DNA from 3 places in the Halothiobacillus diazotrophicus genome. Region 3 is predicted to be linked to each of the others. Evidence: predicted binding sites of a transcription regulator. Region 3 holds the regulator's gene; each other region holds the start of a gene.
What was found. The regulator FliA, encoded in region 3, starts transcription of late flagellar genes. The targets are predictions, from matches to a motif close to GCTAAAGTTNNNNNNNNNNCNGCCGATA.
Positions count from the first base shown of each region.

Region 1: the regulator FliA is predicted to act here: its motif matches at 5,426-5,453, upstream of A9404_RS00990 (methyl-accepting chemotaxis protein).
Region 2: the regulator FliA is predicted to act here: its motif matches at 9,071-9,098, upstream of A9404_RS06865 (flagellin N-terminal helical domain-containing protein).

Region 1 covers NZ_CP016027.1:217,756-228,404, forward strand. The annotation lists gene A9404_RS00975 (metallophosphoesterase family protein) at 8-1,162, shown strand; gene A9404_RS00980 (AAA family ATPase) at 1,159-3,819, shown strand; gene ahr (NADPH-dependent aldehyde reductase Ahr) at 4,005-5,006, shown strand; gene A9404_RS00990 (methyl-accepting chemotaxis protein) at 5,488-7,278, shown strand; gene fdhD (formate dehydrogenase accessory sulfurtransferase FdhD) at 7,447-8,331, shown strand; gene moeA (molybdopterin molybdotransferase MoeA) at 8,564-9,817, shown strand; gene A9404_RS01005 (GGDEF domain-containing protein) at 9,883-10,649, opposite strand, start outside.
Region 2 covers NZ_CP016027.1:1,531,851-1,542,499, forward strand. The annotation lists gene neuC (UDP-N-acetylglucosamine 2-epimerase) at 1-7, opposite strand, end outside; gene A9404_RS06830 (LegC family aminotransferase) at 4-1,173, opposite strand; gene A9404_RS06835 (NAD-dependent 4,6-dehydratase LegB) at 1,166-2,170, opposite strand; gene A9404_RS06840 (motility associated factor glycosyltransferase family protein) at 2,444-5,086, shown strand; gene A9404_RS06845 (hypothetical protein) at 5,225-5,599, opposite strand; gene fliS (flagellar export chaperone FliS) at 5,607-6,023, opposite strand; gene fliD (flagellar filament capping protein FliD) at 6,149-7,555, opposite strand; gene A9404_RS06860 (flagellar protein FlaG) at 7,606-8,037, opposite strand; gene A9404_RS06865 (flagellin N-terminal helical domain-containing protein) at 8,140-9,006, opposite strand; gene glgP (alpha-glucan family phosphorylase) at 9,336-10,649, shown strand, end outside.
Region 3 covers NZ_CP016027.1:845,503-856,151, reverse strand. The annotation lists gene flhF (flagellar biosynthesis protein FlhF) at 1-1,291, shown strand, start outside; gene A9404_RS03810 (MinD/ParA family protein) at 1,366-2,199, shown strand; gene A9404_RS03805 (RNA polymerase sigma factor FliA) at 2,200-2,919, shown strand; gene cheY (chemotaxis response regulator CheY) at 3,026-3,412, shown strand; gene A9404_RS03795 (protein phosphatase CheZ) at 3,533-4,267, shown strand; gene A9404_RS03790 (chemotaxis protein CheA) at 4,298-6,442, shown strand; gene A9404_RS03785 (protein-glutamate methylesterase/protein-glutamine glutaminase) at 6,446-7,513, shown strand; gene A9404_RS03780 (ParA family protein) at 7,510-8,394, shown strand; gene A9404_RS03775 (chemotaxis protein CheW) at 8,391-9,344, shown strand; gene A9404_RS03770 (chemotaxis protein CheW) at 9,381-9,899, shown strand; gene A9404_RS03765 (DUF2802 domain-containing protein) at 9,935-10,312, shown strand; gene aroE (shikimate dehydrogenase) at 10,348-10,649, opposite strand, start outside.

The DNA of each region.
Region 1 (10,649 bases), 630 kb from region 3:
TCGGTGATTGAAAATTCTGCATACCGCAGACTGGCAGATCGGACGCCAGTACAGTGGTTTCGATCCGGACGACGCGGCGCCGCTGGCCGCCGAACGCTATCTCGCCGTCGAGCGTATCGCTGCCTTGGCGCAAAGCCGACAGGTGGATGCCGTACTGGTCGCCGGGGACGTGTTCGACAGCCAGACACTCCGGGATATCAGTATCCGCCGGCTATTCAACAGCCTGGAGGGGTATGCGGGTCCGTGGGTACTGTTGCCCGGCAATCATGATGCCGCCCTGGTCGAGAGCATCTGGACGCGGGCGCAACGACTGGCTGTCGTGCCATCGAATGTTCATCTGGCGCTGCAACCTGAGGCAATGCCGTTCCCTGATGTTGGCATGGTCGTATTGACCGCCCCGCTGACCCAGCGTCATACCTTCGCCGATCTGACCGCCTGGTTCGATAACGCCGATACGCCGACTGGCCTCGTGCGAATCGGCTTGGCGCACGGCAGCGTTCAGGGTGTGATGGCGGCGGACATCGATGCGCCTAACCCCATTGCCGCGAATCGCGCGGAAACCGCCCGGCTCGATTATCTGGCTCTCGGGGACTGGCACGGTCTCAAGCAGATCGACGCGCGTACGGCCTACAGCGGGACGCCGGAGTCGGATCGCTTCCGCAACAACGATGCCGGTCAGGTTCTGGAAGTCGAGATTGACGGGCCGGGTGCCCTGCCGAGGATCACACCCCATCGGATCGGTCGCTATCGTTGGCAGGCGCTGCGCGTCGATCTGAATGTGCCGAGCGATCTCGAACGATTGGTGGCCTCCCTGACTGCCCTGAACGGGGATGACGTGCTCGACCTGCGCGTCTCGGGACGTACCGACCTGTCCGGGCAGACCCGAATGCAGGATCTGATTGCCGCCACCGCAGCACGGGTTCGCGGCATGCGGGCCGACTTCAGCGACTTGCACGTGCAGCCCACGGAGGCGGATCTGGCCGATCTGCAGGCCGACGGTTATCTCGCGGACGTGATTGCCGAATTGCAGGCGCGTCAGCAGCGCGGGCCGGCGTCACCACCGGGCGATGCGCCTGCCGAGATTGCCCGGGAGGCATTGACCCTGCTGGCCGGGCTTCTGAAGGATCGGCAGGCGCCGGTCGGTGACGAGGTACGGGGATGATGAAGCTGACGCGTCTTCGAATCGAACAGATTCGTCAGTTTCGACAATCCCTGACCATCGATTCGTTCTCGTCCGGACTCAATATCTTCGCCGGTCCGAACGAGTCGGGGAAGAGCACGATCGTGCGTGCCATCCGTGCCGCATTCTTCGAGCGCTACAAGACACAGAAGGTGACCGATCTTCTCCCCTGGGGCGATTCGTCCGCTGCGCCCCGGATCGAACTGGACTTCGAGATCGGCGGCGCGCACTTCCAGTTGCGCAAGGTGTTTCTCAAATCGCCCCGTTGCGATCTGGATCGGGCGGGGCATCACTTTGCCGGCGAGGAAGCCGAGCAGTATCTCGGTCAATTGCTGGGTTTCGAGTTCGCGGCCAAGGGCGAGAGCCGGGCGCAGCACTGGGGCATTCCGGGGTTGTTGTGGATCGAGCAGGGCAGTGGTCAGGAGATCCATCAGGCCGTCGCATTCGCCACGGATCACCTGCGCGCCGCCCTGCAGGAAGAGCTGGGCTCCGTGGCAAGCAGCGAAGGGGACGCCGTGCTGGACACGGTGCGTGACTGGCGTGCCGCCCTGAGGACGGCCACCGGAAAACCCCGTGGAGAACTTGCCGACAGTCAAGCGGCCTGTGCAGAGCTGGGTGATCGGCTTCGAGACCTGGATGCGCGAATCGAGACCTATCGCCAGCAGGTGGATCAACTCGGCGCCTTGCAGGCGGATCAGAACCGGGATGATCAGGATAAACCCTGGGATGCCTTCGATCGGGCGCGCGTGGCGGCCGAGACCAAACGGGCGGAGCTGGCGGAACGGGAGCGCGGGCTCCGTGCCGATCGTCAGCGGTTGGCAGAGCTTGAGACCCAGCGGACCCTGGTGCAGGAACAGCTGACGGCGGTGGATCGTCGTCAGCAGGCGCTGACACGACGCGCCGCAGATGAGAAGCAGGCTGTGGCGGAGCGTCAGGCCGCGGTGGTCGATGCCGACCGTCTGGTTGCGCAGCAGGCAGAATTGATCGCTATCGTCCGGACGGCGCGTCTGGGGTATGAACGGTGCCGTCAGCAGGCGGACCGTGAGGCCGTGATGCAGCAAATGGCGACCACCGAAAACGAACTGGCGCGGTATTCCGCGCAATTGGCCGAGGCGGATCGACTTTATCAGGCGCAGAGTGACCTGCGCGTCGAGGCGCAATCCCTGGCTGTGGCACCATCCGATCTGGACGCATTGCGTCGCTGCCAGCAATCCCTGCGCGAGAACGCCATTCGACAGGAGGCTGGGGCAACTCGCCTCGCGTTCGATCTGGACTCCGGTGTGGCACTCACAGTGGACGGTCGGACACTCACCGGCAAGGGCGAGCAGCTTCTGGTTCGGCCGGTGTCGTTGGTACTGCCGAAGCTGGGCCGGATCCGGATCGAGCCGGGCGGCTCGGATTTGTCCCAGTTGGCCGAGGCGGCGACCGGGCTGACCGCCGAAACGCAGCGACTGCTGCAGCGGATCGGCGTCGACTCCCTGGCAGAGGCCGAGCAGCGCTTCGTTGCCCTGCGACGCGTCCGGCAATCATTGCAGGAGGTAGAACGCGAACTGGCGCAACTGGCGCCTGAGGGTCGGGATGCGCTGGCGATCGCCCGGTCGGAAGCGCAGAGCCGACTGGCTGGTTTGAAAGCGACGCTAGCGCGCCTGTCCGAGCCGCCGCAGGATGAGATGTCGGCGATGCCGGGGACTCTGGCGGAAGCGCAGCATGCACTTGATCAGGCCCTGAGCGGGCAAGCAGCCCTGCAGGCGCAGGTTCAGGAGGCGATCAGTCGTCGTGCGGTCGCCGAGGCACGCTGGGAAGTTGCGCAGCGGGAACACGCCGAGTTGCAGGGCCTGGTGGCCGACCCCGCCGAACAGCAGCGGATACAGACCCATCGGCAGCGCCTGGTCGATATCCAGGCGGAAATCGCGGTGCTGGGTGAGCGGGTGGCGACGCAGCAGGCGGCGCTGGATCAGGCCCGACCGGACATCCTCGATCAGGACATCGCACGCTATCGACAGAGTGCCCAACAGGCGCGACAGACCTTCGACGAGCGCAGAATCCGCATTGCCCAGCTTCAATCCGCGTTGCAGGTCGCTGGCGCCCAGGGGCTGGAGGAAGAGCGCGCGGGGGTACAGCTCGAACACGAGGCGGCCGAACGTCGTTTCCGGGAGTTGGAACGCCGGGCACAGGCCCTCGATCTGCTCGTGCGCCTGCTCGAGGAGAAGCGCGCCGAGTTGACCCGACGCCTTCAGGCCCCGTTGCAGCGCCATCTGGATCATTATCTGCCGTTGCTTTTCCCGGGGGGGGCGTTGGCGATCGAGGAAGATCTCTCACCCGGTGATCTGGCTCGACCCAACGGTGCTTCCGCCGAGCACCTGTCCTACGATGCCCTGAGTTTCGGGGCACGGGAGCAGCTGGGACTCGTCAGTCGCCTCGCCTACGCGGATTTGCTGAAGGCAGCAGGGCGGCCGACGTTGATCATCCTGGACGACGCGCTGGTGCACAGCGATCCCAGCCGACTGGTGCAGATGAAACGGATCATCTTCGATGCGGCCACGCGGCATCAAATCCTGCTGTTTACCTGCCATCCCGCGGACTGGACGGACATGGGCGTTTCGATCCGCCAGATCGAGCAATTGCGTGCGCCCGGTTGATGCGTCATTGGCACCGCAGCGAGGCCGACTTGGTCCGCCTGAATCGGGTTGTGTGTAGATGCATTGCATAACTAATTGTTCGCCACCTGTGTAAATTGCCCGAATCTAGTCTAGTGTTTCTGTCTGCATGAAACGGCGATCCGCCGATCGCTGCCAACGCTGTCAGAAAAACCAAGGAGCACAAGATGATCAAAGCCTATGCTGTATTTGAACCCGGTGGCGAACTCAAACCCTACGAATACGATCCCGGCCCGCTGGCTTCGGATCAGGTCGAGATCGAGGTCGAGCATTGTGGTATCTGCCACAGCGATCTGAGCATGATCGACAACGAGTGGGGGATGTCCCAGTACCCTCTGGTCCCCGGTCATGAAATCATCGGCACGATCGGCGCGGTCGGTGCGGACGTCACGCATCTGAAACCGGGGCAACGGGTCGGCCTGGGCTGGCATTCGGGGTATTGCATGCATTGCGAGACCTGCCTCTCCGGCGATCAGAACCTCTGCAGCGCCGCAGAGTCCACCATCGTCGGCCGTCACGGCGGTTTTGCCGACAAGGTTCGGGCGTCGGCGGCAAGCGTCGTGCCGTTGCCGGAAGGCGTCGACCCGGCCAGTGCCGGCCCGTTGTTCTGTGGTGGTATCACCGTCTTCAACCCGCTGGTTCAGTACGGTATTTCGCCGAATGCCCGGGTGGGCGTGGTCGGCATCGGCGGCTTGGGACACATGGCCCTGCAATTCCTGAACGCCTGGGGTTGCGAGGTGACGGCCTTCACTTCCAGTGCAGCAAAGCGTGAGGAGGCGTTGTCTCTCGGTGCGCATCACACCCTGGATTCGCGGGACAACGATGCGCTGGCTGCCGCGGCGGGTCGCTTCGACCTGATCCTGTCGACCGTGAACGTGAAGCTCGACTGGAACGCCTACCTCGGCACGCTGAAGCCCAAGGGGCGGCTGCATATCGTGGGCGCCACGCTGGAACCGCTGGACGTGGGCGCGTTCTCGCTGATCCTGGCCCAGCGTTCCGTCTCCGGTTCGCCTGTCGGCAGTCCGGTCACCATCGGCAAGATGCTCGATTTCGCCGCCCGCCACGACATCAAGCCGGTGACCGAGTCCTTCTCCTTCGAGGAGATCAACGATGCGATCGCGCACCTGCGCAACGGGAAAGCGCGTTACCGAGTTGTCCTCAGTCGATAGTGATAACGCCGACGGTCGCCGGTAAACAGGCCGTCGGAACGAGATGTCATCGGTGTCTGGGATACCGTGAACGGAGCGCGCCTCGGATGTATCCAGGCACAAGATATAAACCCGCCTATATCAGGCGGGTTTTTTTGTCACTGCTTATGGGTTTTCCCTTTGGTTTTCGTACTCATTATATTTTCTGGAACGCCCAGGTTTTCCTGTGAGTCGATCAATCCAAAATGTAATTGCAAGGTGGGAATGGATTATTCCACAGTTTTTATAATTTTTATTTCGTGAGTTCGGCGCTTAGGTTGGTATTTAGTAATTTTCTAATGTTGTTGGTATTGGTTTTTTTAAGGAAAATGGTGTTATTTTTATTGCCAATGCTTATCACTGGGCTTGTGTACTATTTTAATCTGTTTTTCTGTTTTATTTGTTAACTTTTTTGAGTTTTGGTCGATAATCAGGTTGCGGATAATAAATAAGGAAAAGAGCCGTGAAAAACAATCAGCCTGTAACCCAGAGGAATGTCGATTATGATCAGGATCTACTGCTCATTTCGACGACAGATCTGAAGGGTGTCATCACCTACGTCAATCATGATTTCATCCAGGTTTCGGGATTTACCGAAAATGAATTGATCGGTGTCAGTCATAATGTGGTTCGGCACCCGGATATGCCCCCGGCGGCCTTCAAGGATCTCTGGGATATCATCAAGGGCGGCGGTACCTGGCGACAATTGGTCAAGAATCGATGCAAGAATGGCGATCATTATTGGGTCGATGCCTTCGTCACGCCGGTGTACGAACAGGATCAGCTTGTCGGTTATCAATCCGTTCGGACCAAACCGACAGCGGAGCAGATCAAGGCGGCCGAGCGACTCTACGCGCACATGAATCAAACCCCGGGTGCCGGTGTGCCGCGTCACCGCAGTTTTTACAATGTGCCCCTCAAATGGCTGCTGCTTCTGGGGTTCAGCATACTCTTCCTGCTGCAGTTGCTGTTGCTCGGAATCAATCTCCACGAGTCCGACACGATCAAGTCTGTCGTTCGGCACGAAACGACACAGATTGCCCAGATTCAGTCTGACTGGCGGCAGGCGGTGCAAGATTCTGGTCAACCGATCCCATCGTCGCTCCAGGCGTTCGCGTCGAAACTGGCGTCTGCCGAAGATCCGGCCTGGTCGCAGTCTGTTGTCTCAGGCGGCAAACGTGCGTTCTTCCTGACCCTCTCCACCATGTTCGTTCTGGCGCTCACCACGGTCCTGTTGTATCTCTTGGTGATGTTTCAGCTTATCCGGCCTTTGTGCCATGTCGGGCGGCAAATCAAGGATATGGCTTCCGGACAGTTGCGACAGACCATCGATGTACTCGGCAATAACGAGATTGGCCAATTGAGCGAGTCGGCCAAACTGCTGCAAGCGCGCCTCGGCACTGTATTCGGTCAATTCAACGAGTCCGCGCAGTTGCTGTCGACAACTTCAGGGCATCTGTCGGTCAATGGCAACAAGGCCCTCGACGGCATGCGCCAGCAAAGTGCCGAGACCGAGCAGGTGGCGGCAGCCATGAACGAAATGACGGCAACCGTGCAGGAAGTGGCGCGAAGCGCGGCCGAGGCTGCCGATGCCGTGCAGAACGCGGATCGTGAAACACAGAATGGCTACGACAAGGTCGAGCAGACGCATAATGCGATTACGCTGCTGGCTGAAAAGAACGAGAAAACCGCCAAGGTCATTGAGCAATTGCGGCAGGATGGCGACGAGATCAATTCGATCACTAATCTCATCAGCAGTATCGCCGATCAGACCAATTTGCTGGCGCTGAATGCCGCCATCGAGGCAGCCCGTGCCGGCGAACACGGCCGCGGTTTTGCGGTGGTTGCCGATGAGGTTCGCTCCCTGGCAGCCAAGACGCAACAATCGACCCTACAGATCACCGACATGATCCTGCACTTGCGCGAGGGAATTACCGAGGCCGTCAAGGCGATGGATAGTGGCCGAGATCAGATGAATGCGGTCAAGTTGCATGCGGATGAGACCGAACAGTCTCTCAAGCAGATCAATGCCTCCATCCAGTTGATCGATGGGATGAGCATGCAGATTGCGACGGCGACCGAACAGCAGAGCGCCGTGGCCGAGGAAATGAACCGCAATATCACCTCCATCAGCCGACAGACGGAAATGACGACGGAAAATGGGCAGGAGATTGCCCATCAGGGCGATACGCTGGCGGCCATGGCCGAGAACCTTCAGCGTCTGCTGGCCCAATTCCGAATCGATCGTCGCTGATCCGTGCCTGGGGGGATTACCGGGGCGACAGCTTCGTGGCCCCTATTGATCCTGTGATTCCGAGATAAATAGCCTGCCTTGCAAATTCGCAGACCCCCTGACTAAGCTCTAGGACAAGAATCGATGACCGGTCGGTGGCCTTGCCTTCCGCATCAGAGGAGACGATGTATGAGCGATCAGGATCACACGTATTGCGACGACCAAGCCGGGGCGTGGCGTTCCATGAAGTCCTTGTCGACGTGCGAACCGCTGCAGGTTGCCGAAACATCGGTTCGACGAATCGGCGCCGATGCGGGCACGTTGCTGCGGCCGATCATTGAGGAGGTGCCCATCGAGATCGTCTGTGATGGCCAGTCGTATGCGGTGATGATGGTGACGCCGGGCGATCTTCGGGATTTCGTGACGGGGTTTCTGATGTCCGAACAACTCATCGTCGATGTAACGGGCATCCGTGATCTTCATCTGGTCGACACGCCGCTGGGATGGCGTGCGGAGGTCGTACTGAGCGATGGTGGCGGTTTGACCGGGCGTACACGTCATCGCATTGGCGACAGTGGCTGCGGGTTATGCGGATTGGGGCGCCTGGAGCAGGTGGCTCGCCCCCTGAATCCGTTGACGCGGGGGACGCCGTCGCCTATCCCCGAACCTGTGCTCTTTCAGGCCCTGGCCGACCTGGAAGCCTATCAGCCCCTCAACCGGGCTTGTGGCGGCGCCCATGCCGCGGCGGCGGTGCATGTCACCGGCGATGTCCACTTGGTCAGAGAGGATGTGGGCAGGCACAACGCCCTCGACAAACTGATTGGTGCAGCGTCTCGACAAGGGGTCGATTTGCGGCAGGGTTTCGTTCTCCTCAGTTCTCGCTGCAGCTACGAACTGGTTGAAAAGGCCATTGTGGCGGGCATACCCATGCTGGTAACCCTGTCCGTACCGACGTCGATGGCTATTCGGCGAGCCGTTGCCCACGACCTGACGCTGGTTTCTCTGGCGCGTCGCGATTCGATGCTGGTGATTCACGATCCCTATGGCAGTATTGCGTCCGAGGCCGTGCAATAGCCCCTCCGCCATTCGGTGGCCGTGACCCACGGGTGTCAGTCTGGTCGTTCTGACTGTCCCACGGTCCGTACGTTTTCAGGAAGAATATGATGCCCCCATCTGCCCGTTGCGCAATGAACCTGGTCCGGGTGTATCCCGGAAGCAGCGATACGCCCAGATGTCCTGTCTTTGTCTCCTTGCCGATGTGGCGAACATTCGTGGTGATGCCTCGCGTTCTGTCGGGGGCGGCCTAATGTCCCAGTCGTCGACGCCGCATCGGCCCAAATACTATGGCTCGTCGTTATTGCTGGACGAGGCAATCGAGATCATCCGAGCCCGGATCGATCCTTTACGTGAGCAGGAAACCGTCCTGTTGACCGAAGCGGCCGGACGCATTCTCGGCGAGTCCGTCGTTGCTCATGCCCCCGTCCCCGCCGAACCGCGTTCAGCCATGGATGGTTATGCATTGCGCGCCGATGATCTGCCGCGCATGCGGCAGAGCGGGTTGCCCGTCTGCGGTACGGCGCATGCCGGGCACCCTTACCGGGGTTATGTCCGCGAGGGCTGTTGCATCCGTATCATGACCGGCGCCGTGCTTCCGGATGGGACCGATACGGTTGTGCTGCAGGAGGATACGCAACCGGTCGATGACGGGATCCGCCTGATCGAGGGCGGCTATCAGCGAGGCAAAAATGTCCGGCAGCCCGGAGAGGACATTGCGATGGGGCAGATCCTGTTTGAGGCCGGACGACGCCTGCGGGCGGCCGACATCGGGGTTCTGGCTTCCCTCGGCAGGGTGCATGTACAGGTACAGCGTCGATTGCGTGTTGCCCTATTCACGACGGGGGATGAGTTGAAACCCGTCGGATCGGTGCTGGCCTCGGGTCAGATCTTCGACAGCAACCGCTATACGCTGACGGCGCTGTTGGCGCGTGATGGTTGCGAACTCATCGATCTCGGGATCGTGCCGGACGATCTGGCGCAGACGCGACAGGCATTGAGGACGGCGGCCAGTGTGGCGGATATCGCGCTCAGCACGGCTGGGGTGTCGGTCGGCGATGCCGATCTTGTCAAGGAAGCGGTGGGCTCGTTAGGCGAGGTCGAGCTTTGGGGCGTCGCGCTCAAGATGGGCCGCCCACTGGTTTTCGGGCATCTCGGCCAGTGCTGGTTTTTCGGTTTGGCCGGCAACCCCGTCTCCGCCATGATCAATTATCTGGAAATCGTTCGGCCGATCATTCTCCATCTGGCGGGTGCGGGGCAGATCCGTGCATTCCGCTACCAGGCAACCCTGGGTGAGGCCTTGACGATGAACGCGTACCGGGAGGAATACCGGCGTGCCGTACTTCGGGTCGACCCGGATGGCATCCAGCGGGTCTATAGCGTTTCGCAGCAGGGGTCTGCTGTACTGACGTCGATGAGCCGCGCCGATTGTCTTCTGGTCGTGCCTCGGGGGGAAGGGGTAATGGATCGGGGGTCGCCGGTCTGGATCGAGCCGGTCGATTTCTAGCGGCAGCGCGCGGCCTGTATCGATTGCCGGGCCGCTGCGAAGCGAAATAATTGTAGTACGGGGCGTTAGAGAATTTCGGTGGTATCGGCTGAATCCGATTTGGTCGGGATGCCCATGACACAGTCTCGCCCCTCGCTTTTCGCCAGCAGGAGTGCGTCGTCGGCACGCCGCAGTAGCGTGTCGGGCGTGTCGTTGATGCCGATGCTCGCGATGCCCAGCGAGATGGTGAGTCCGCCAAGGTTGCGCCCGCTTTCGGCCAGCCTCAGTCGTGCGGCGGAAATCTTCTGGCGCAGATGTTGGGCCACGACCAGACCGCCTTCGTAGCGCGTATCGGGCAGCAGGATCGCGAACTCCTCGCCGCCAAAACGGATGACGGTGTCCTGCCCCTTGACGTTGGACATCAGGGTGCGTGCAACAAACCGCAGGATCTTGTCGCCAACCAGATGTCCGTAACTGTCGTTGATACGCTTGAAGTGGTCGATATCGGCCAGGATTAGACAGAATTCGGTCTTGTTCTGGATGAATTCGTTGATTTTCTGCTGGATCATGTCGTTCAGGCCGCGCCGATTGGGTAGCCCGGTCAGCGGATCGGTACGGGCATCGCGACGTGCGGCTTCGAGCTCTTCCTTGAGTTTGGTGATCTGGTCGCCTGCATTGGTGAGGCGATCGGAAGTCTCCATGGAGCTTCGCTCGATGGCCCGGGAGTCCTCGATGACCTCGGCCGTCAGCAAACGCAAATCCTGTACGGAGTCTGCCCGGTCGATCTTGCGGACGAAGTCACCCAGAGACACGGCGTAATTCGAGAATTCGTTGCCCGTATTGAGCATTTGCA
Region 2 (10,649 bases), 690 kb from region 3:
GCATCATGCCAGGCCATCGCCCCGCGCGGAGCTGGGGACATTCACCACCGTGGCCGCCAGCTGCTCGGTGACCGGCAAGGCACCGCGTGGACAGGCCGCGTACATTGGCAGGCGGTGCATGGGGGTCCACAACGGGCGCGTCATCACCCCGGCCCGATTGGTTTCCGCCAGGAAGTCATCCCGCGCGGCCTCGTCGGCCAGACGCAGGGCATTGAGCCAGTAGTTGCTGCGCGCCTCGTGATCGGCCGCCCGGGGCTCGGTGACGAAATCCCATCCGGTCGCGTCAGACCATTGCCGATAGGCCTCCGCGACCGACCGCTTGCTCGCCAGCAGGTCGGGCAAGCGGTCCATCTGGGCAACGCCGAAGGCGGCATTGAGGTTCGGCAGGCGGTAGTTGAAGCCGACCTCGTCATGCTCGAATGCCCAGAGGTGCGGTTTTTTCGCCGTGGTGGTCAGGTGCTTCGCGCGGATGGCCAGATCCTCGTCATCGGTCACGATCATCCCGCCGCCCCCCGTGGTCACGACCTTGTTGCCGTTGAAGCTGAACACCCCGAGCCGGCCGAAGGTGCCGGTATGCCGTTCGCCCACGAAACTCCCGAGGGACTCGGCGGCATCCTCGATCAACACCAGACCAAACTCCGCGCAGATGGCGGCGATCGCCGCGATCCGGGTCGGGTGACCCAGCGTATGCATCGGCACGCAGGCGCGAATGCGGCACCCGTCCGTCCGGCCGTAGGCATGACCGTCGCTACGCACTTCCGCATGCCGTTCGAGCCAGTCGCGCAGGGCCCGAGGATCCATCCCGAGGGTGTCTGCCGCCACATCGACGAACACAGGTTCCGCCCGCGCATAATGAATCGCATTGCAGGTGGCGATGAAGCTCAAGGACTGGGTAAGGACGCGGTCGCCGGGCTGTACGCCAGCCACCAGCAGCGCCGCATGCAGAGCCGCCGTGCCGTTCACCGTCGCCACCGCGTACTTCGCGCCGACGAACCGGGCAACGTCCTGTTCGAACTGGGTGACGAACGCCCCCACGCTGGAGACGAAAGTCGAATCGATCGCCTCGTTCACCCGCTGTTTCTCCAGATCCCCCATCACCGGGGCATGCAGGGGAATCGGGGCCGACGGCTCGTCATAGAGTTCGCGCACGAAGCGGATGAAACCCTCAGACATTGTAGATATCGGCCTTGTAGCGACGCAGATTTTCCGGGTTGGTGAACCATTCGATGGTGCGCGACAGCCCTTCGCGGATGTCCACCTCGGGCTTGAAGCCTGTCAGGGATTCGATCTTGCCGTTGTCGCACCAGAGTCGGAAGACCTCGGAATTCTCCGGTCGCAGACGCTGGTCATCCTGCACCACCTCGATGTCGCTGCCCATCAGCGCCCGAATCAGATGTAGCGTGTCGCCGATCGTGATCTCGTAATTCGAGCCGATGTTGACCACTTCGCCGATGGCCGCGTCGCATTCGGCCAGGGCGATGAACCCGCGGCAGGTATCCGCGACGTAGTTGAAATCCCGGGTCGGCCGCAGATCGCCCAACTGGATGCGGGGCTTGCCCGAAGCGATCTGGCTGATGATGGTCGGAATCACGGCCCGGGCGGACTGGCGCGGCCCGTAGGTATTGAACGGACGCGCCACCGTCAGGGGCAGGTCGAAAGCGTTCTGGAAGCTCTGGGCGATCGCATCCGCCCCGATCTTGGAGGCGCTGTACGGCGACTGGGGCTGCAAGGGATGCTTTTCGTCGATCGGCACATACTGCGCCGTGCCGTAGACCTCGCTGGTCGAGGTATGGATGACGCGTTTCACGCCGGCATCCAGCGCCGCCTGGCAGACGTTCAGGGTCCCACGCACATTGGTATCCACATAGCTGTCGGGCGCGACGTAAGAATACGGAATCGCAATGAGGGCCGCCAGATGGAAGACGACATCGACGTCCTTCATCATGTGTCGGCAGAAATGGGGGTCCCGCACATCCCCGGAAACGACCTCGATCTTCGGCAGGCAAGGAGCCCCCTCCAGCCAGCCCCAGTTGTTGAAACTGTTGTACTGCGCCAGGGCGCGCACCGTATAACCGCGCGCCACCAGCATTTCCACGAGATGAGAGCCGATGAAGCCGTCCGCCCCCGTCACCAGGGCACGGGGCGCATTCGATAAGGCCGTTCCAGACATAACACCATCCATTCGTAATTCGGGGCAGATCGTCATTGATCGGCCCAAACGGTCACGGTGGGCCAATCATTCAAGAATTCAGACCCGAATACAATAACACCAGCCACAATAACACCGGTGAATCCTCGCGGGACAGCAGATGGGCGAGAGCCGACCGGCATTCACGCCCGAACGGAACCCGCGACGGATTGGTGGCAAATTCCGCACAGGCGGGCAACGCTTCGCTATGATGATCGGTCAAGGACTCATGACCCGACCCAGAAAGCGTGCCCTATGACCGACACAGCCAATGCGCCCGCGCCGTATCCCGATTCACTCTCACCGGGAGACGGCCCGCTGGAACTCGTACAGACCCAGGCCGGAGACTGGATTTTCCCGGCACTGAACGGCCTGCATTTCAGCCCGCAGGACGGGCAGAGCCTCGATGCCGGAACAAGCCCCGCCCAAGAGGCACTGAAGGCGCACTTCCGGGATCGCCTGCACCAGCAGGACCGCCTGTACATCATCATCGGCAGCGACTCCGGACAATTGATCCGATTCATCCAGGGGAAGCAGCCGCTCCCACGCGGCACGCGCTGGCTGTTCATCGAACCGGAGCCTTTGGCGGCCATTCTGAAACAGACACCAGGAATCACCGCCCTGCTGGACGACTATGTCCACCTCATCACGCCCGACGCGTGGGAGGAAGCGACCGAGCTACTCCTGCTGAACGACTATTTTCGCATCGGCGGGGTTGTTTTCGAACGCTCCCTGGCCGCGCTGGATCACCCCACGGCAGACTATCTGCAACTCGTCGATCAGTTCGACGCGGAGCTGACGCGCCGTCGCTATGTCACCACGGCCAATCTCGGCACGGCGCCCTTCCTGAGTGCTCAACTGGCGAATACACCCAGCTTCTTTGCCAACCTCGTCCCGCTCAAGGGCATTTTCAAGGGAAAGAAAGCGCTGATCCTGGCCGGCGGCCCTTCCCTGGACACCCAGATCGACTGGATCAAGACCAACCGCCACCGGCTGTTCCTGATCGCCGTTTCGCGCATCAGCGCCCGGCTGCTCTCCGCCGGCATCCATCCGGACCTGATCGCCACGGTCGACCCCTACCCCGTGAGCCTGACCGTCAGTCGCCACATGTTCGACTTCGGCCCGCAAACCATCCTGGTGGCCGGCAACCATGCCTACCCCGGCATCGTGAACCGATGGCCGCATCGGAAGGTGCACACCGACCTCATCCTCCCATGGGACGAAGCCGAATCGTCGAGCGAGACGGACGAACCCCGTCAGAAGATCAACCCGGTCGGCAACCTCGTGTCCGTCGGTCCGACCGTTACCCATACCTGCGTCATGCTGGCCACCTATCTCGGATTCACCGAAATCGCTTTCGCCGGCCTGGACCTGTGTCACGCACCGGATGGGCAAACCCATGCGCAAGGCAGCAGCGAAGCGGCGGCCGGCCCCCTGCTGGACTATACCGCCGTCAAGGTTACGACCAACCTGGGGCAGACCGCCTGGACGACACCGGATTATTTCGCCGGCATCGAAACGCTTCAGGACATGGCCGAGCATCTCGGGCCACAGGGCATTTCCCTGATCAATCCCTCACCGAATGCCGCCGCCATCAAGGGCGTACGATTCCAGCCCCTCGAGAAAATCGACTGGCCGGACGAACCCTTCGATCGTCGTCCAATGGACGAGGCCCTGACCGAATCGCCCGAGGCGGTCATCGACCACCTCAATCGCGTACGCGCCGCCCTAACCACGATGGCGGAAGATGTGCAGAAAATCGAACGGCTCGCCCAACTGGCCCTGGAGTCGAATCGCGCGTTCTTCAACACCATCAATGCGGAACGGCAACCACTCCACCAACGACGCATGCGTGCGATCGACCGCCTGATGCGTACGCGCCTCCCCGAAGCCGAACACCTCGTCAAAACCATGGCCCACCGGGAACTGGTCGCCACCGATCTGCCCCATGACTTCTTCGCGCTGGACGCCAAGCAGGCCGAAGCACTGGCCAACCGCTTTTATGCGACGATTCAGCAGGCTGCCAAAAACCTGCACCCCGTGCTTCTGGATCTGGACTACCGGCTGGAAACCCGTCTCATGGAACAGGATCGACAGCAGGACCCGTCCGCGATCCTGACACGGTACGAGGAAGGCAAGGAGCCCGAGCGTGTGCTCTGGCTGGCGACCAACTGGCGATTGGCGCCCGAGATCACCGCCAGGACGGCTGCGGCCTTCGATGCGCAAATAGCCAAGCTGCTGGCAGATGACCGGAAACGCAACGAGGAGCGCCGTGCACCCAAGGCCAGCCTGCGGCTGGCGGAGATGCACTTCTCGCAACACAACAAGGTCGCATTGGCCGCACTGGCCCGCGCCCTGTCCCGCCACCCCGATTCCGAACAGGCCAAACCCTATGCCGCCTACCTGAACGGGCTACTGGCCGAACTGGATCAGAACCCGCTTGAGGCCATGCCTGCCTACGAGACGGTACTGAATCACGCCGATGCCAGCCGGGATCAGCTGCTGCTGGACCACTGCCTGATTCGCATCTCTGCCGTCAGCCTGTCGTTGGACGACCCCTTACAAGCCAACCAGGCACTGGACACGGCAGCGCTCTTCAACCCCAGCCATTGGGCGTTGAGCGGCCAACTGGCCACCCTGCGTGGCGATCTAGCCCATGCGATCGAAGCGTATTCCCACTATCTGGCCCGGTTCCCCGGGGATCCAGTCCGGATCCGCCGGATCGCGGCGCTCTTTAACGAACTGGGTATCACGGAAGGGCTGGATCAATGTCTCGCCCTCGTTGCCTTCTGTAACCCAGCCGATCAGCCGGCACTCCGTCAGGATCTGAATGCGATGCGCCACGCCCGTACGAAGGCTGATGGCGATTCAGGAAGCTCAAACGCCAGGCTATCGTAAGCTCCTGGCCCGCCCCCGGCACAAGGACACCAGAGCGGAACAGATAGAAATGACAAAGGCGCTCCGGACTGATCCTGAGCGCCTTTGTCGGTTGTGCCTCTCTCGTTCAATTCCCGGTTGAATCCACGAGACCGAACGCTATAGACCCAACCCTTCGGTATCGATATAGGCCCGCGCCGCACGGTTTTGCTGTAAGTGGTGTCGCAACGAATCTGTCAGCAGTCGTTGCTTGTTTTCCATGGCCTTGCGGGTCCGCGCGAAACGCTGCTCCCATTCCGCACGCATGGCCAGCAGATCGGGATGTTCGGCACAACCGTGCGCCACCGCCATATCCACGGTCAGCTCGATCATACGGCGCGCTTCAGTGATTGCATTGATGGCGGCAACGTCATGCACCCCGGTTTGATCGGCGAGCCACCGATCGGTCTGCGCGTCGACCTCGATCCCCAGACGACGCAGCACGTCGAGCCGATCAGCCAGAACCTCGGGCAACGGTGCAGAAACCCGACCCATCCGAAAATCAGCCAGCCAGTGCCGTCGCCTGCTTGGCCGCGACCTGGGGCTCGATCGCATCCCAGGCTTCCTTGATCTGGCGAATCAAGCCATCCACCTCGTCGAACCCGGCCAGATCCCGACGAGCGCTGGCATCGAGCAGGCGTCGCTCGCAGTAGTCGTACAATTCGTAGAGGCGCTCGCCCAATTCCGGACTCGCCTCCTTGTTCAGGCCGCCCTTCAGCCCAACCAGGATATTCATGGCGAAATCCACATTGCGCGCCTTGAGTTCATACTGGCCCGCCTCGGTGGCATACTTGGCCTTGGCAACATGTGCGAGAAAGCCTTCGAACAGCATGGCAACCAGACGATGGGGGGTAGCCTGTTCCACCTCGGCAGCCAGATCAATCTGGCGATAATTTTGCGCATAGGCGTTTGCGTACATAACGAGATACTCTCCAGAATTTGTGAACCCGATACCTGATAACCGGAGATCCGACCAGCGCCGCATCCTGGTGTTGTTATCGACGCGGTACGGAAAAACTTGAGCCCGATGAACCGATTCGGTCGTTAGTTCAGTTTCGCCAGGAAGCTCAGGGATGAGTTCATTTGCGCCACGTAGGAATCCATGGCGGTGAATTGGGACATCAACGACTTCTGGTACTGGTCAAGACGCGCTTGCAGATCGGTCTGCTGTTGCGTGATCGACTGCAACTGGTTATTGATGCTCTGCGTCCGGCTATCAAAAATACCGTTGTACTGAAGGTAGGGATTCAGCAAGTTGTCGACTTTGGCGCTCACGCCGTTGTTCGCGTCCGTGAGCAGTGTCTTGACCGCATTCGGATCGGCGGCCAGGGCCTGATTGAGCTTGGACGTATCCAGGGACATCACGCCGTTCTTATCCACCTGAATGCCGATATCGGCAAGGTTCTGAACCGTCGTACTCCCCGTGTTGTAGTTTTGCCCCATCAAGGCGCGCAACGCATTATTGACGCCGTTTGCCGTCGCGTCACCGAGGAGTGCGCCTGCCTGATTGGATGATTGATCGTAGGAAGTCAGACTCGAATAGGTGGACTGATACTGGTTGTAGTTGGTCACCAATGTCTGCAATGCGGTCGTGATCGGACCGTTGTCGACGCCCACTGTTACGGCCACCTTGGTGCCCACCTGGGCCTTTACCAGGTTCAGTGTCAGACCGGTGACCGCCGAACTGATGCTATTGCTTGCACTGGTCACCTGATTGCCGTCGATCTGAATGATGGCATCCTGAGCGGCACTGACCTGGGTCAGATTGTTCGAGGCCAACTGGGAAAGACCGCTGGTGTCGGTGTTGTTGCCATCCGAATCCGCGGCCGTCACGGTGATCGCATTGCTCGAACCCGTGTTCAACGCGGTGAATACCAGCTTGGAAACCGTGCCCCCACTCCCGTTGTCGACATTGATGATCGAGGCCTGGACCCCCGTATTGCCGGACGCGGCATTGATGTTGTCCCGAATGGTGGTCAGGGTATCCGTGGCGCCCACATTGACCGAGAAGCTGTTTCCGCCCTGCGTGAAGGTCAGGGTTCCCGAACCGACGGTACTCGTGGCCGAGGCAAAGCCCGCAGATGTCAGTTTCTGCGCGGAGGCCAATTGATCGACCTCGACCTGATAGGTACCCAGCGCCGTGCCCGGAATGGCCGTGGCATTCAGGATGCTGGTATCGGAGACCGTGCTGGTGCGCGTCCGGAAGGTGTCCAGGTTCTTGAGCGCGTCGACGGCAGTTTGCACACTGGACAAACCGCTTTTCAACTGCCCGAGCGCAGACAGCGTGGCATTGAACGAGTTCTGGCGACTGGTGAGCAACTGCTGTTGCGGGGCACCCTCGGCGTTCACCAGCTGGTTTACGATACCCTGGATGTCCAGCCCCGACCCGAGGCCAGAGAAGGAAATGCCACTCGGTGAAGTCGAGCTTGAAGTAGAAACGGTCGTTGACATCGCAACCTCCTCCATACCGCGTCATGGGGCAGCATGGACAATCATGTTCGTCAGGTTTTCTCGGACAATAACAAACCCGTCGGCGACTTGGAATCGAAGTTCAGCAGATCTTCCCGCATCCTCAGAATCGCCTCGGCGGGAATCTGCTTGATGACCTTCTGCGTGGCGGGGTCAACCACCTTGATCACCACCTGATTCAGTTTTTCGTCCACGGAAAACTGCACCGACGTCGGCTTGCCCGCCTGCTGCTTGATCAAGCCTTCGAGCACCTGATCGACCTGATCCTTCGTCGGCTTGGTGCCGGGCGTGGCGGGCTGCCCATTCGATCCGTGCCCTGGCACTGCCGCGGGCGCCGACACGGGGGCAGGCGGAACGCTGCCCGTCGTCGGTGCACTTGATGTGCCCTGCGAAGAAGACAAAACATCCCGACCTTGCAGCGAAGGCGGGATGCCGGAATTCGATATTGAGTTGATGCTACTCATTTTAGCGTCCTCATTACAACAGGCGACTCATCCGTCGATCAGCCGCCTGCATCCAACTCATGCTTTTGTCGCACCGTCCTTGGCGCCTACAGGCTCCTGCTATTAACGAAGCAGAGACAGCACAGCCTGCGGAGCCTGGTTGGCCTGGGTCAGCATCGCGTTGCCGGCCTGCTGGAGAATCTGCGACTTGGACAGCGCAGAGGTTTCCGCAGCGAAATTGGTATCCAGAATCCGCGAACGGGCCTGAGACTGGTTGACCACGAAGGTGTTCAGGTTGTCGATGGTGATCTGGAAGCGGTTCTGTACGGCACCCAGCTTGGCGCGGGTGGTGTCGATGGAGTTGATCGCCTTGTCGATCAGGCTGATGCCGCTCATGATCTTGGTGAAGGTCGCCTTACTACCGATGGAAACAGTCGTGGCCAGTACAGACTTGATCCCGCCGCTCGCAGTACCACGGGTGGACTGGTTGCCGATGGAGAACGCGATCTGGTTGGTCGCGCCGGTATTCGCACCGACCTGGAACTTGGCGTTTGCCGAACCGCTCAGGCTACCCTGCAACACGTTCTTACCGTTGAACTGGGTGTTACCGATGATACGGCCCAATTCGCTCTGCAGCTGCTTGAATTCGGTCTGCAGGTTCTGGCGGTCGGAGGTGCTGTTGGTCGCGTTGGCAGACTGAACCGCCAGGTCACGCATCCGCTGCAGGGTGCTGGTGAGCGCGCCCATTGCGCCTTCAGCCGTCTGGGCCAGGGAAATACCATCGTTGGCATTACGGGCAGCGACGTTGGAGCCGTTGATCTGGGTGGTCATACGGTCCGTAATGGCCAGACCAGCTGCATCGTCCTTGGCGCTGTTGATGCGCAAACCGGTAGACAAGCGCAGCATGGCAGTCTGCATACTGTTGCTGTTCATCCGCAATGCGTTCTGGGATTGCAGGGAAAGAATGTTGGTGTTGATTACGCTTGACATGATCTCGATCCTCGTTGAAGCAGTTTATTGGCACAATGCCATCGAGCTTGTTCTGTACTCGGGTTATCGGCGCAGGTTCGGAAAACTTTAGGGCTGATTTGAATATTTTTTCGATCCGTCGTTTCCGCCGGTTTTCACGTGTGCTCTTGCCCGACAGTCCCTGTATCGACCCCTTCGAAAAAAACTTGAACATTCCGAGCAAAGATCGGTTCACTTTCATGGTTTTGTCATGACAGCAACCGGGTAAGAAGGTATAAGCTGAATGCGTTCCAAGCCAAGGGATATGCCAACGGGGCAACCGCCGCCTGCTCGCCAAGGAATCACGAAAGATGAACGCATCGATCTATACGCTGGAAATCACGCCGCGCCTCCCCGCACGCATTGCGCGTCTCGACGACCTCGCCAACAACCTGTATTACAGCTGGACCCGGTCGGTCCGCCATCTGTTCAGCCGAATCGACCCGCTCTGCTGGCGAGATACGGAAGACAACCCCCGTCTGTTTCTGCTGCGCGTAGCCCAGGAAAAGCTGGACGAGGCTGCCGAAAACCCGGTGTATCTGGCCGACTACGACGATGCCTGCCGTCATTTCGACGAGTATCTCGCCCGCCCCTTGCCAACCGATCTCGCGGAACGGCTCGCACCGAACGATCTCGTCGCCTATTTCTGCGCCGAGTACGGTTTCCATGAGTCGCTCCCGATCTATTCCGGTGGCCTGGGCATCCTCGCCGGAGACCACTGCAAGGCCGTCTCCGATCTGGGTCTGCCCTTCGTCGGCGTGGGTCTGATGTATCGACAGGGCTATTTCAAGCAGGAGATCGATGCCCAGGGCAACCAGATCGCGACATATCAGGACATCGACTTCGACACGTTACCCATCACGAAAGCCGTGGACGCGCGGGGCGGCCACGTCTCCGTCGCGCTGAACTTCCCCGGCCGCATCGTGCAGGCTCAAGTCTGGCAGGCCCAGATCGGGCGCGCCCGGCTACTGCTACTGGATACCGACATCGAAGAAAACCGCGACGAAGACCGGCAGATCACCTACCGACTCTATGGTGGCGATCGGCGCACGCGAATCGAACAGGAAATCGTCCTGGGCATCGGTGGGGTTCGGGCGTTGCGGGCGCTGGGCCTCAGCCCCACCGCGTGGCACATCAACGAAGGCCATGCGGCCTTTCAGGTCATCGAGCGCCTGCGCGAACTCGTCCGGCAAGATTACCCCCCGTCCGTAGCCCTCGAAATGGTGGCTGCCGCCACGGTATTCACGACGCACACACCCGTTCCGGCCGGCCACGACGTCTTCGCGGAAGCATTGATTCACGAGTATTTCGAGGCACTGCTGCCCGAACTGAATCTGACTGAAGAAACCTTCCTCGCCCTGGGTCGCCAGCCCCATCAGGCCGGATTCAACATGACGGCACTCGCGCTGCACGGTTCCCGCCAGCATAACGGCGTCTCGGCGATCCATGGGCGGGTGGCGGCGGAAATGGTCAGCGCGTTCTGGCCGGAAGTTCCCGCGGAAGAGAATCCGATGACGCACGTCACCAACGGTGTCCACGTCGACACCTTTCTCGCCCGGGAATTCTCCCAGCTCTTCGACAGCCTGCGCCGGGACTGGCGACTGCATCTGCGCGATCAGTCGTTC
Region 3 (10,649 bases):
GACGGCTTTGGATGAGACGGGCGGCGCAGGCCATTCCCCCTTCCAGACCACAGCGGAGATGCTCGCTGCCCGCGAGCAGGCGGCGCGTGAACACCTGACCCATGAACAGAGGGCCGCTGCCAGCATCCCGGCTAACGCGAGCACAATGTCAGGTGTCGCCGAGAATACCGAGAACCGGTCTCACCAGATTTCCGGGCTGGCGCAGGAGGTTCCCGGGCTGGCGCAAGGTCATCGGTCCGCTTTTGCCGAGGCTTTGGCCGAACTGAACGCGGAACCGGTTCAGCAACGTCGTCCGATCAAGCCGGAAGCGAAGCCCCGTGTCGCAGTGCCTCGGGCGTCGACGACACAGTCCTGGATGGATCGTTCGATCGACGGGGATGCGCTGGGGGAGTTGCATCAGGAGATCGGTCAGCTTCGCGAGTTATTCGAACGCCAGCTTTCCGTCATGGAGTGGCATCGGTATAGCGCGGCCCATCCACTCGAGCTGGAAACGCGGGAGCGCCTCCATAGCCTCGGTTTGCCGCAGAAGTTGGCGCGGGCTTTTGCCGAAAGTGCCGTGCGCAGCGAACCGGATCGTCCGCTCACGGCCGCACTACGGGCGATCGGCGAGCAGATCAGCATTCCGAATAGCGATCTTGTGCAGAGCGGCGGCATCTATGCGTTCGTCGGCCCGACCGGCGTCGGCAAGACGACGACGCTGGCCAAGTTGGCCGCCCAGGCGGTACTGGCTCACGGCCGCGATTCGATTGCTCTGATCACCACGGATCGCTTTCGGATCGGGGCCCAGGAGCAATTGCGCAACTATGCCCGTATCCTGAACATTCCGCTGCATGTTGCGCGGGACGAGCAGCACCTGGCAGAACTGCTTCCGGCGGTCGCTGATCGACATCTCGTGCTGATCGATACGGCAGGCATGTCGCCTCGGGATTTCCAGATGATGGACCTGCTCAAGAAGATGCCGGCCATCGATCGCCGACTGAAGCTCCTGCTGGTGCTTTCGGCCCAGGCGCAATATAGCGCCATGCAGGATGCGATCACCCGGTTCAAGGCGGTACCGCTGGCCGGCATGATTTTGACTAAACTCGATGAAACGCTTTCTCTCGGCAGTGCGCTGGCGGCGTTGGTTCAGAGTGGATTGCCCTTATGTTGCACCGGTACCGGACAGCGCGTTCCAGAGGACCTCTGGTATCCCACGGGCGCGGATCTGATTACGCAGGCGATCGAGCTCGGGCAGAACGAGGCCGAGGATGAAGAGCCTGAGTTTGCCCCGGTACGGCAGATGAGGGCGTGATTGCAGGATCGCCAGCCGCGAACTCGGGTGCCACGTCGTGTTAAAGATGGTCAACTTCAGGCAGAATTAGCGTCATGCAGAACAATCCAGTCCGGGTCATCGCGGTAACCAGTGGCAAGGGCGGCGTCGGCAAGACCAATGTTTCGGTCAATCTGTCCGTCGCACTCGCCCGGCGGGGTGCGCGCGTCCTCATGATGGATGCGGATCTTGGCCTTGGCAACGTCGATGTCCTTCTGGGGCTGAAATCGCACAAGAACCTCAGCCACGTGCTGGCGGGCGAGGCCAGTCTCGACGACATCCTGATTGAAGGTCCCGAGGGCGTTGGTGTCCTGCCTGCCGCGAGCGGCATCAAGCATATGGCGGAATTGAGCGCGGCCGAAAACACCGGCCTGATCCACGCCTTCGGCGCCCTCCAGCGCCCGGTGGACGTGATGGTGGTTGACACGGCGGCGGGCATTGCCGATTCTGTGGTTCGTTTCTCGCAGGCCGCCAGCGACGTGATCGTCGTGGTCTGCGATGAGCCAGCTTCCATCACGGATGCCTACGCCATGATCAAGGTTCTTTCGCGCGATCATGGCGTTCAGCGTTTTCAGGTGGTGGCGAATATGGTCCGGGACGCGGGCGAAGGACGAAGATTGTTCGAAAAACTGAATATGGCTGCCGGCCGGTTCCTGGACGTCACCTTGATCCATTTGGGCTCGGTGCCGTTCGACGACTATCTGCGTCGCGCGATCCAGCGCCAGAAAACCGTCGTTCAGACCTTCAGCAGTTCCCGTTCGTCCCGCGCCTTCTTCGAGATTGCCGACCAGATCGGCCGCTGGCCTGCTCCCAAGGGCGTAGCGGGGCATCTGCAGTTCTTCATCGAGCGACTGGTCCAGCAATCCGAACCCGATATGGAAGTGTTGTAAATGAACGTTCGCGCCATGTATACCCACGTTCGCACCGGCGGGGCCGAGTCCGTAGTGGCGGAACATGCGCAACTGGTCAAACGCATCGCATTTCACCTCATGAATCGTCTGCCGGATCATATCCAGGCAGAGGACCTGATCCAGGCAGGCATGATCGGTTTGCTGGAGGCGGCCCGTCTCTACGACGCAAGCCAGGGCGCCTCGTTCGAAACCTATGCCGGAATCCGGATTCGGGGGGCGATGCTCGATGAGGTGCGACGCAATGACTGGGCACCGCGTTCGGTACATCGCCGCCACCGGGAAATCGCTTCGGCCATTCACGAAATCGAATCCAGTACAGGGCGAGAGGCCAAGGACCAGGAGGTCTGCGATCTTCTGGGTATTACCCTCGACGAGTATTTTTCCGCGTTGAACGATTCGATACAGGTACGCCTGACCCCCCTCGATCACATGGGCGACGAGCAGGATGAAACGCTGGATGTACCGGACCATTCGGATCAACCCGACACCCATTTGACCAATGAGCGTTTTCACGAGGCGCTGGCCGAGCACATTGCGGCCTTGCCGGAACGGGAGCGACTCGTCATGTCGCTGTATTACGTTGAAGAAATGAATCAGAAGGAGATCGGTGCGGTGATTGGTGTGTCCGAATCACGGGTTTGCCAAATCCAGAACAAGGCAATTCTTCGTCTGAAAGCCTCATTGAAGGATTGGCGTTGATCGACGGCTTAACCAATATAATTAAACAATTGGCCCAGATGGCCGATAATCAACTTTAAACCGCTGCGGGGCAGCATGCTAATTACCGATTATTAGAGGCAAAAAGATGGATCGGAACATGAAAATCCTTGTGGTCGACGACTTCTCCACCATGCGGCGGATCGTCAAAAATCTCCTCAAGGAGTTGGGCTTCACAAACATTGAGGAAGCCGATGATGGCGCAACGGCATTGCCAATGCTCAAGCAGGGCAATTTCGATTTCCTCGTGACCGATTGGAACATGCCCGGCATGACTGGTATCGACCTGCTGAAGGCGGTGCGTGCCGATCCCGCGTTAGCCCACCTTCCGGTTTTGATGGTGACTGCCGAAGCCAAGCGGGAGCAGATCATCATGGCGGCCCAGGCCGGCGTGAACGGCTACGTCGTCAAGCCGTTCAACGGACCGACGCTCAAGGAAAAGATCGACAAGATCTTCGAGCGGACGAGCGCCTAGCGGCGTATTTGCTCGCTCTTGTCCGTCTGCCTCATTTCGGGCAAAGCGTCTGCCAAACGAAAGCCAGAAATAATTGGCACAGTAACCTCCAGAACAATCAAGAAATCAGGACCGAATTGAATGGACAACGCACAAAGAGCCGCCAATCTAGCCAATGCCCAGGCGCTGGTAGCTGCCCTGGAGGCTGACGACGAATCGGAAATCAGCCGTTGCATTGCCGCGTTGGCCGCGAATCAACGAAGCACCGTGTTCGAGGAAGTCGGACGAATGACCCGCGAAGTCCATGAGGCGCTCATGACCTTTGCGGAAGACGAGCGTCTGAACGATCTCACCAAGGCAGACATGCCCGACGCGCGGGATCGGCTCCGTTACGTGATCACCCTGACGGAGCAGGCAGCAAATCGTACCCTCACAGTGGTCGAGGCGGCGCAGCCGATTGCGGATCGCCTGACGGAGCGTTCGCTGCGGCTTCGCAAACAGCTGGCTCAAGTTGCAGGCGATGAAGCCGATAACACACGACTGGTTACTGTTGTCAGCACCGTGTCTGAGTATCTGGAGTCCATTCTCAAGAATGGCGAGATTCTGAAGACCCAGCTGAATGAAGTGATGATGGCTCAGGAGTTCCAGGATCTGTCCGGTCAGATGCTGATGCGCGTGATCGATCTGTTGGAACAGCTTGAGAAAAAACTGGTGGGATTGCTGCGTGTGACAGGTGTACCGGAGACGCGCGCCAAAGATACAACCACGCAAGAGGATCTTAAACAGGGGGTAGGACCACAGATGCCGGGCGGTGGGTCCGATGTCGCCAAATCGCAAGACGATGTGGACGATCTGCTGGCCAGTTTGGGGTTTTGATCTGCGCGGTTGAAAAAAGAGGATAACAACATGGCATTTGAACCCGATAACGAATTGCTGCAGGATTTTTTGATTGAAGCCGGTGAGCTGCTGGATGCGCTCGATACCCAGCTGATCGGTTTGGAGCAGGCGCCTTCGGACAAGAACCTGCTGAATGCCATTTTCCGTGCCTTTCATACCATCAAGGGCGGGGCGGGCTTTCTCGAGGTGTTGCCACTCGTCGAAGTCTGCCACCGGGCAGAGGACACCTTCAATCTGCTGCGCAATGGCGAATTGACGGTCACGCCAGCATTGATGGATGTCATGTTGCGGGTGCTGGATGCACTCAAAGGCATGTTCGACTCATTGCGTGCCGGCCAGCTTCCGCCGTCCGTCGGGCCCGAGTTTCTCAAGGAAATCGAGTTGCTCGCTACATCCCAATCCGCAGCGCCTGCATCAGCCCCCGCCGCACCGGAAGCTCCGGCACCCGAACCTGCCGCGCCCGTCGCGGAAAACTCGGTCGATGATGAATTCGAAAAGATGCTGAGCGACCTTGATGCGGCCGAGAAGGCGCAGGCGCCTGCTGCATCATCGAGCGATGCCTCATCAGAGACCAGCGATCTCATCACGGATGAGGAGTTCGAGAGCCTGCTGGACCAGTTGCATGGCAAGGGAACGTTCAAGCCACAAATTGCCACGGCGGCCCCAGAGCCCCAGATCCCGGCCGATATTGCCCAAGGCGCCAGCGAAGACATTACCGACGAAGAGTTCGAGCGGGTGCTTGACGCCTTGTATGGCAAGGGCCAGGGCCCGACAGCGGCTCCGCCCAAAGCTCAGTCTGCGCCGCCAGAGGCAACACCGGTAGCGAAACCGGTCAAACCGGCGGCTGAAACAGTAGAGAAGCCCGCCGCAAAACCGGCTGAGACCAATCAGGCCGTGCCGCCAGCCATGGATAAGCCGAAGACCGCAGCCGTGGCTGCAGGCGAGAGTGCCAAGGGCGAGACTACCGTTCGGGTCGACACCGAACGACTGGATTTCATCATGAATCTGGTTGGTGAGCTCGTGCTGGTGCGCAACCGCATGAATACGCTCAAGCTGAGTTTCGAGAACGAGGAGGTCACCCAGGTCATCGCAACCCTGGATATGGTGACTTCCGACCTGCAGGGTGCGGTGATGAAAACGCGCATGCAGCCGGTCAAGAAAGTATTCGGTCGTTTCCCGCGCGTTGTCCGCGACACGGCGCGGATGTTGGGCAAGGAGGTCGAGCTTGTCCTGGAAGGTGAGGAAACCGATCTGGACAAAAATCTGGTGGAAGCATTGGCTGATCCGCTGATCCACCTGGTGCGTAACTCGGTCGATCACGGGATCGAAATGCCTGATGTGCGCATTGCAAGCGGTAAGCCTGCTCAGGGAACGGTGATCCTGTCAGCCGCTCAGGAGGGGGATCACATCCGTCTCTCGATCAGTGATGACGGTGCCGGTATGGATGCGGAGGTACTGCGTCGAAAATCAATCGAGAAGGGGTTGCTGACAGAAGATGCTGCATCTCGTTTGACCGAACAGGAGTGCTTCGAGCTCATTCTCTTGCCGGGCTTCTCGACGAAGGAGCAGATTTCCGATATCTCCGGCCGCGGCGTCGGAATGGATGTGGTGAAAACGGCCATTACTCGGCTATCCGGTCTGATCAGTATCGACTCCGTGCTCGGTGTCGGTACCACCATCAATATCAAGGTGCCATTGACACTGGCCATCTTGCCGACGCTCATGGTCGTCGTCAGTGGCCGCAAGTATGCGATTCCGCTGGGTATCGTCAGCGAGATCTTCGAAATGGCGGACAAGGAGATCAACGTGGTGGACGGACAGGCCACGATCATCGTGCGCGATCGTGCCTTGCCGTTGTATCGCCTGAATCACTGGTTGGCTCTGCCGGGCGAAACAGTCACGTCCCGGGCAACCAGCGACCTGGTCGTCATGGTTCAGGTCGGCGCGCAACTGATTGCGCTTGTCGTGGATTCGGTCATCGGTCAGGAAGAGGTCGTGATCAAGCCGCTGGGCGAGTTGCTGCACAACGTCGGTGGCTTTGCCGGCGCCACGATCACCGGCGATGGCCATATCGCGCTGATTCTCGATTTGCCCGGACTGATGCGTCGCAACATCAGTCAACGTTATAAACCCAAACTAAAGGTCGTTGCCTAGATCATGACGATTGGAGTGTTGATCGTCGATGACTCGGTATTTTTTCGGCGTGCTTTGAGGGATCTGATAGGAAAAGACGATCGTTTTTCAATTATTGGCGAGGCAGTGAATGGGCGTGATGCCATTCTCAAGGCCTGCCAGCTGAAACCCGATCTGATCACGATGGATGTCGAGATGCCGGTCATGGATGGTATTTCGGCGGTACGGGAGATCATGAAGCGCTGCCCGACGGCAATCATGATGCTTTCCTCGCTTACCCGCGCCGGTGCCGAAGCGACGCTTGAAGCGCTTGATGCCGGGGCGATGGACTTCTTTGCGAAGAGTTCGGCGGATATGAAGGAGGCATTCGGTGAAGGCGGGCGGTTCCTGTTGCCAGCGCGTTTGCGCATGTTGGCTGCGCGTGCGAAGTGCCGGGTCCATACGACCCTCCCGGCGACACGGTTTGTTCCGGATGCCAGTCTCGTGCCGGTTTCCGGTGGTGCGGAACGCGGTATCGTCAGTCGGCGGGGGATTGTCGCCATCGGGTCCTCCACCGGGGGACCGGCGGCCCTGCAGGTCGTGCTCCAGGGAATTCCCGCCGACTTCCCGGTGCCGATCATGGTGGCTCAGCACATGCCGGCAGCCTTTACGCAACCGTTTGCGAGCCGATTGAACGAGAATGTGGCGATCACCGTCGTGGAGGCGGGCGATGGGGTCAAGCTTGAACCGGGGACCGCGTACATTATCCCTGGGGGAAAGCACGGGGAGGTTGTCCAACGGGGTCCGGCGTTGTTCTTCGTGCTGCGCGAGCCGCAGCCCAGCGAGCATTTTCGCCCAAGCGTGAACATCATGCTGCAGTCGCTGGTTCGAACGCTGGGTGGCGATATGCTTGGGGTGATTCTGACGGGCATGGGAGATGATGGCATGATCGGTGCTCAGGAAGTTCGCGGTGCGGGCGGTCATATCTGGGCTCAGGATCAAGCCACGAGTGTGATTTACGGAATGCCGGCGGCTGTGGCAAAGGCAGGACTCGTCGAGGCGGTCCTTCCCTTGCAGAATATCGGTCCAGCGATTGCGAGGTGTGTACGATGAACATTTGGGCAGTAGCCAATCAGAAAGGGGGCGTGGGGAAGACCACGACCAGCGTGACCCTGGCGGGGCATCTCGCGCAGCGTGGACAGCGCGTGCTGCTCATCGACATCGATCCCCATGGTTCCATGACCACCTATTTCGGTATGGAACCGGATGCGCCCGGGGCCAGCGTGTATTCCCTGTTCAAGGCGGCCTCCGAGGGGCGGGTTCTGAACCCGATGCGGATCATTCATCCGACGGCGTTTGAATCCATCAGCCTGATGCCCGCCTCAACGGCGCTGGCGACGCTCGATCGGCAGTTGGGCAAGCAGGACGGTATGGGGCTTGTATTGAAGCGAGCCCTGTCAACCCTGACCGACCAGTTCGATGCCGTCATTATCGACTGCCCGCCGATTCTGGGCGTCACCATGGTCAATGCGCTCGCCGCGGCGCACTTTCTGTTGATTCCGGTTCAGACAGAATTCCTCGCCCTCAAGGGGCTGGAGCGGATGTTGCGCACCCTGACCATGGTGCAGCGCTCGCGGAAGTTCCGCCTCGAGTATCTGATTGTGCCGACCATGTACGATCAGCGGACGCGTGCCTCCCGCGATACCCTGCAAACGCTGAGAGATCAGTATTTCGGCACGGTATGGACCGATGTCATCCCAATCGACACTTTGTTTCGCGAAGCGAGTCGCCTTGGTAAGCCGCTGTCGTTCCTTCAGCCGGAAAGCCGGGGCAGTCACGCCTATGCCGCGTTGCTGGACTGGCTGCTTCCGCATCAGCGCCAGAGCGAAAACATGTCCAAGCCTGCTGCGGGCGGTCAGGAACTGGATGACCATGCTGATAGCCAGGTGCTCGGCAGTACCCGCTCCCGAGTCGTTGAGGAGATTCTGCGATGAAATCCTTTCACCATGCTTCCGGAGAGGAGTCCCTGCACTTTCTGGTAGAGCAGGACGCGGCCATTGACGACTACCTGGCCGGATTGCTGAATGATCTCGGCGATACCGCAATGACGGCCACACCCTCCGCGGTGGATCCATTCCTTCGAAAAACCAATCCGGTCGGCCTTGCTATCGTGACCCGTTCGTCGGTTGATGATGTCGAGCGAACCGGTGCCGCCATCCTGTCCGAGCACCAAGAGCCAAGGTCTACTGATCGATTCGACGCTCCGGTAGATACGTTGAATCTGGATCTGCCCGAAGACGCCGACGAAGAGGCGACGGATCTGCCGATGCTGAATGCCGAGCCCCAATCCTCGGTGGAAGCGCTTCAGTCGGATGCCCCGCACGCCGAAGCGCCGGTGGTTGCGGATAGTGAGCCTGTGACGACGATGCCGATCGCGTTTGCTGAGGATGAGTCCGTCTTATCGATTCAGGAACCCGTCTCGGTCGCGCCTGGATCCAGCGAGCCGGTCGGTCCGGAAATCGTTCCGGCGACGAAACCCTGGCGGATTTTTGCGATTGGCGGCGTCAAAGTCGGTCTCCCGATCAGTGAGATTTACGATGTATTGACGTCGCCGTCGATCGAACCGCTGAAAGGGGCACCTGCGCACGTGGCCGGCACCGTGTTGCATCAGGGGCGTCGGCGCATGGTGCTGTCATTGGCCAGTTGGTTCCCCGGCGCGGTTGTCGCGACGCCGCATGTCATTCTGCTGGGAGCCGATGGTCTGTGGGGCGTCGAGGTCGGTCACGAATTGATGGATCTGCCGTGGGACGAGTCGATGACGCAATGGCGTTCCGATGACGAGCGGGCAGGGGCTCGGCCCTGGCTTGCCGGCGTCAACCGGTCGGCCGGCGTGGCGTTCCTCACAGTACCCGCATTGCGGGCCGCCTTGAAGTCCAGCCGGTAGCAATTTCGCAGGTCGAATAACACAGGAAGCATTCTGATGAGCCAAACCGAATACAACATTAGAAATCCAGAAGCGCTCGATGACATGGGCATGGAGCAGACGCCGGTCGTTCTGACCCGTTGGGTAACGTTTACGGTAGCGGACGAGGTGTACGCCCTGAATGTGCTCGATGTTCAGGAAGTGCTCCGGGCTGCCGAGATCACGCCGATTCCCGGCGCCCATCCGGCGATTCGGGGCATCATCAATCTGCGCGGCAATGTGGTGACCATCCTGGATGCCCGAGTGTTCTTCTCGCTACCTGAAAAACCCTTCGACGACGACAGTCGGATCATGGTCGTCGAGTTGCGCACCGGAGAAGTGGCCGGGATCGTCGTCGATAGCGTGGCTGAAGTCATCACGCTGGACGAGGACGATGTGAACGATGCCAAACGCACGAGTAACGACGAGGGATCCGAGCATATTCTCGGCGTCGTCCCGCAGAGTAGCGACAAAGGTAATGACAAGCTGATTATTCTTGTCGATCTGAAGGGATTGTCCGATCTTTCCACGAAATGAACGCTTCCTGGTTAATCGGCTTTTCCGGAGCCGCCATGATCGTCGCGCTGCTATCCTTGCTATTCGCGGCGCGTGTCTCGGCTAAATTCAAGTCGAGTCAGGCCAATGTGCGTTGGCTCCAGGGTCAACTGGAGCGTATCGAAAACGAACAGGGCTCCATCGAGTCCGCATTGGCTGGGCTGGGGCGGCATATGGACGGCTTTGATCAGAAGCTCGTCCAGCTTTCGAAGCGGATCGAGCATACGGAAACCCGCTTTGCGAGTTTGGTCGCCCAGGACGATGGCGATCGAAGCTTCGCCCATGCGCTTCGTCTGAGTGCCCAGGGCCGTGTGACGATGCAGGAATTGGTCGATGATTTCGGGTTGTCCGAAAGCGAAGCTCAGTTGCTCCTGAGGATCAACAACCCCAGTTGAGCCTTTCGCAGTTGAGTGCCCAAATCGCCGAAGTCTCAGCGATTGACCAACGTATGGCGAAGCAGGGCGCGCACTTCGTCGGTCTTCGGCTGTACGCCGTGCCACTGGTAAAAGCTTTCTGCGGCCTGTTCCACCAGCATCCCCAAGCCATCCAATGCCCGCGCGCCGAGCGATTCGGCCCACGTCATGAACACGGTGGGTTCCGACCCGTAGGCCATGTCATAGGCAATCGTGTGAGGACTGAACACCGTATCCGGCACTGCTGGGCGTTGACCGCCGAGACTGGCTGACGTGGCGTTGATGATCAGATCAAACGACAGTTCGTCTTCTGGGAACT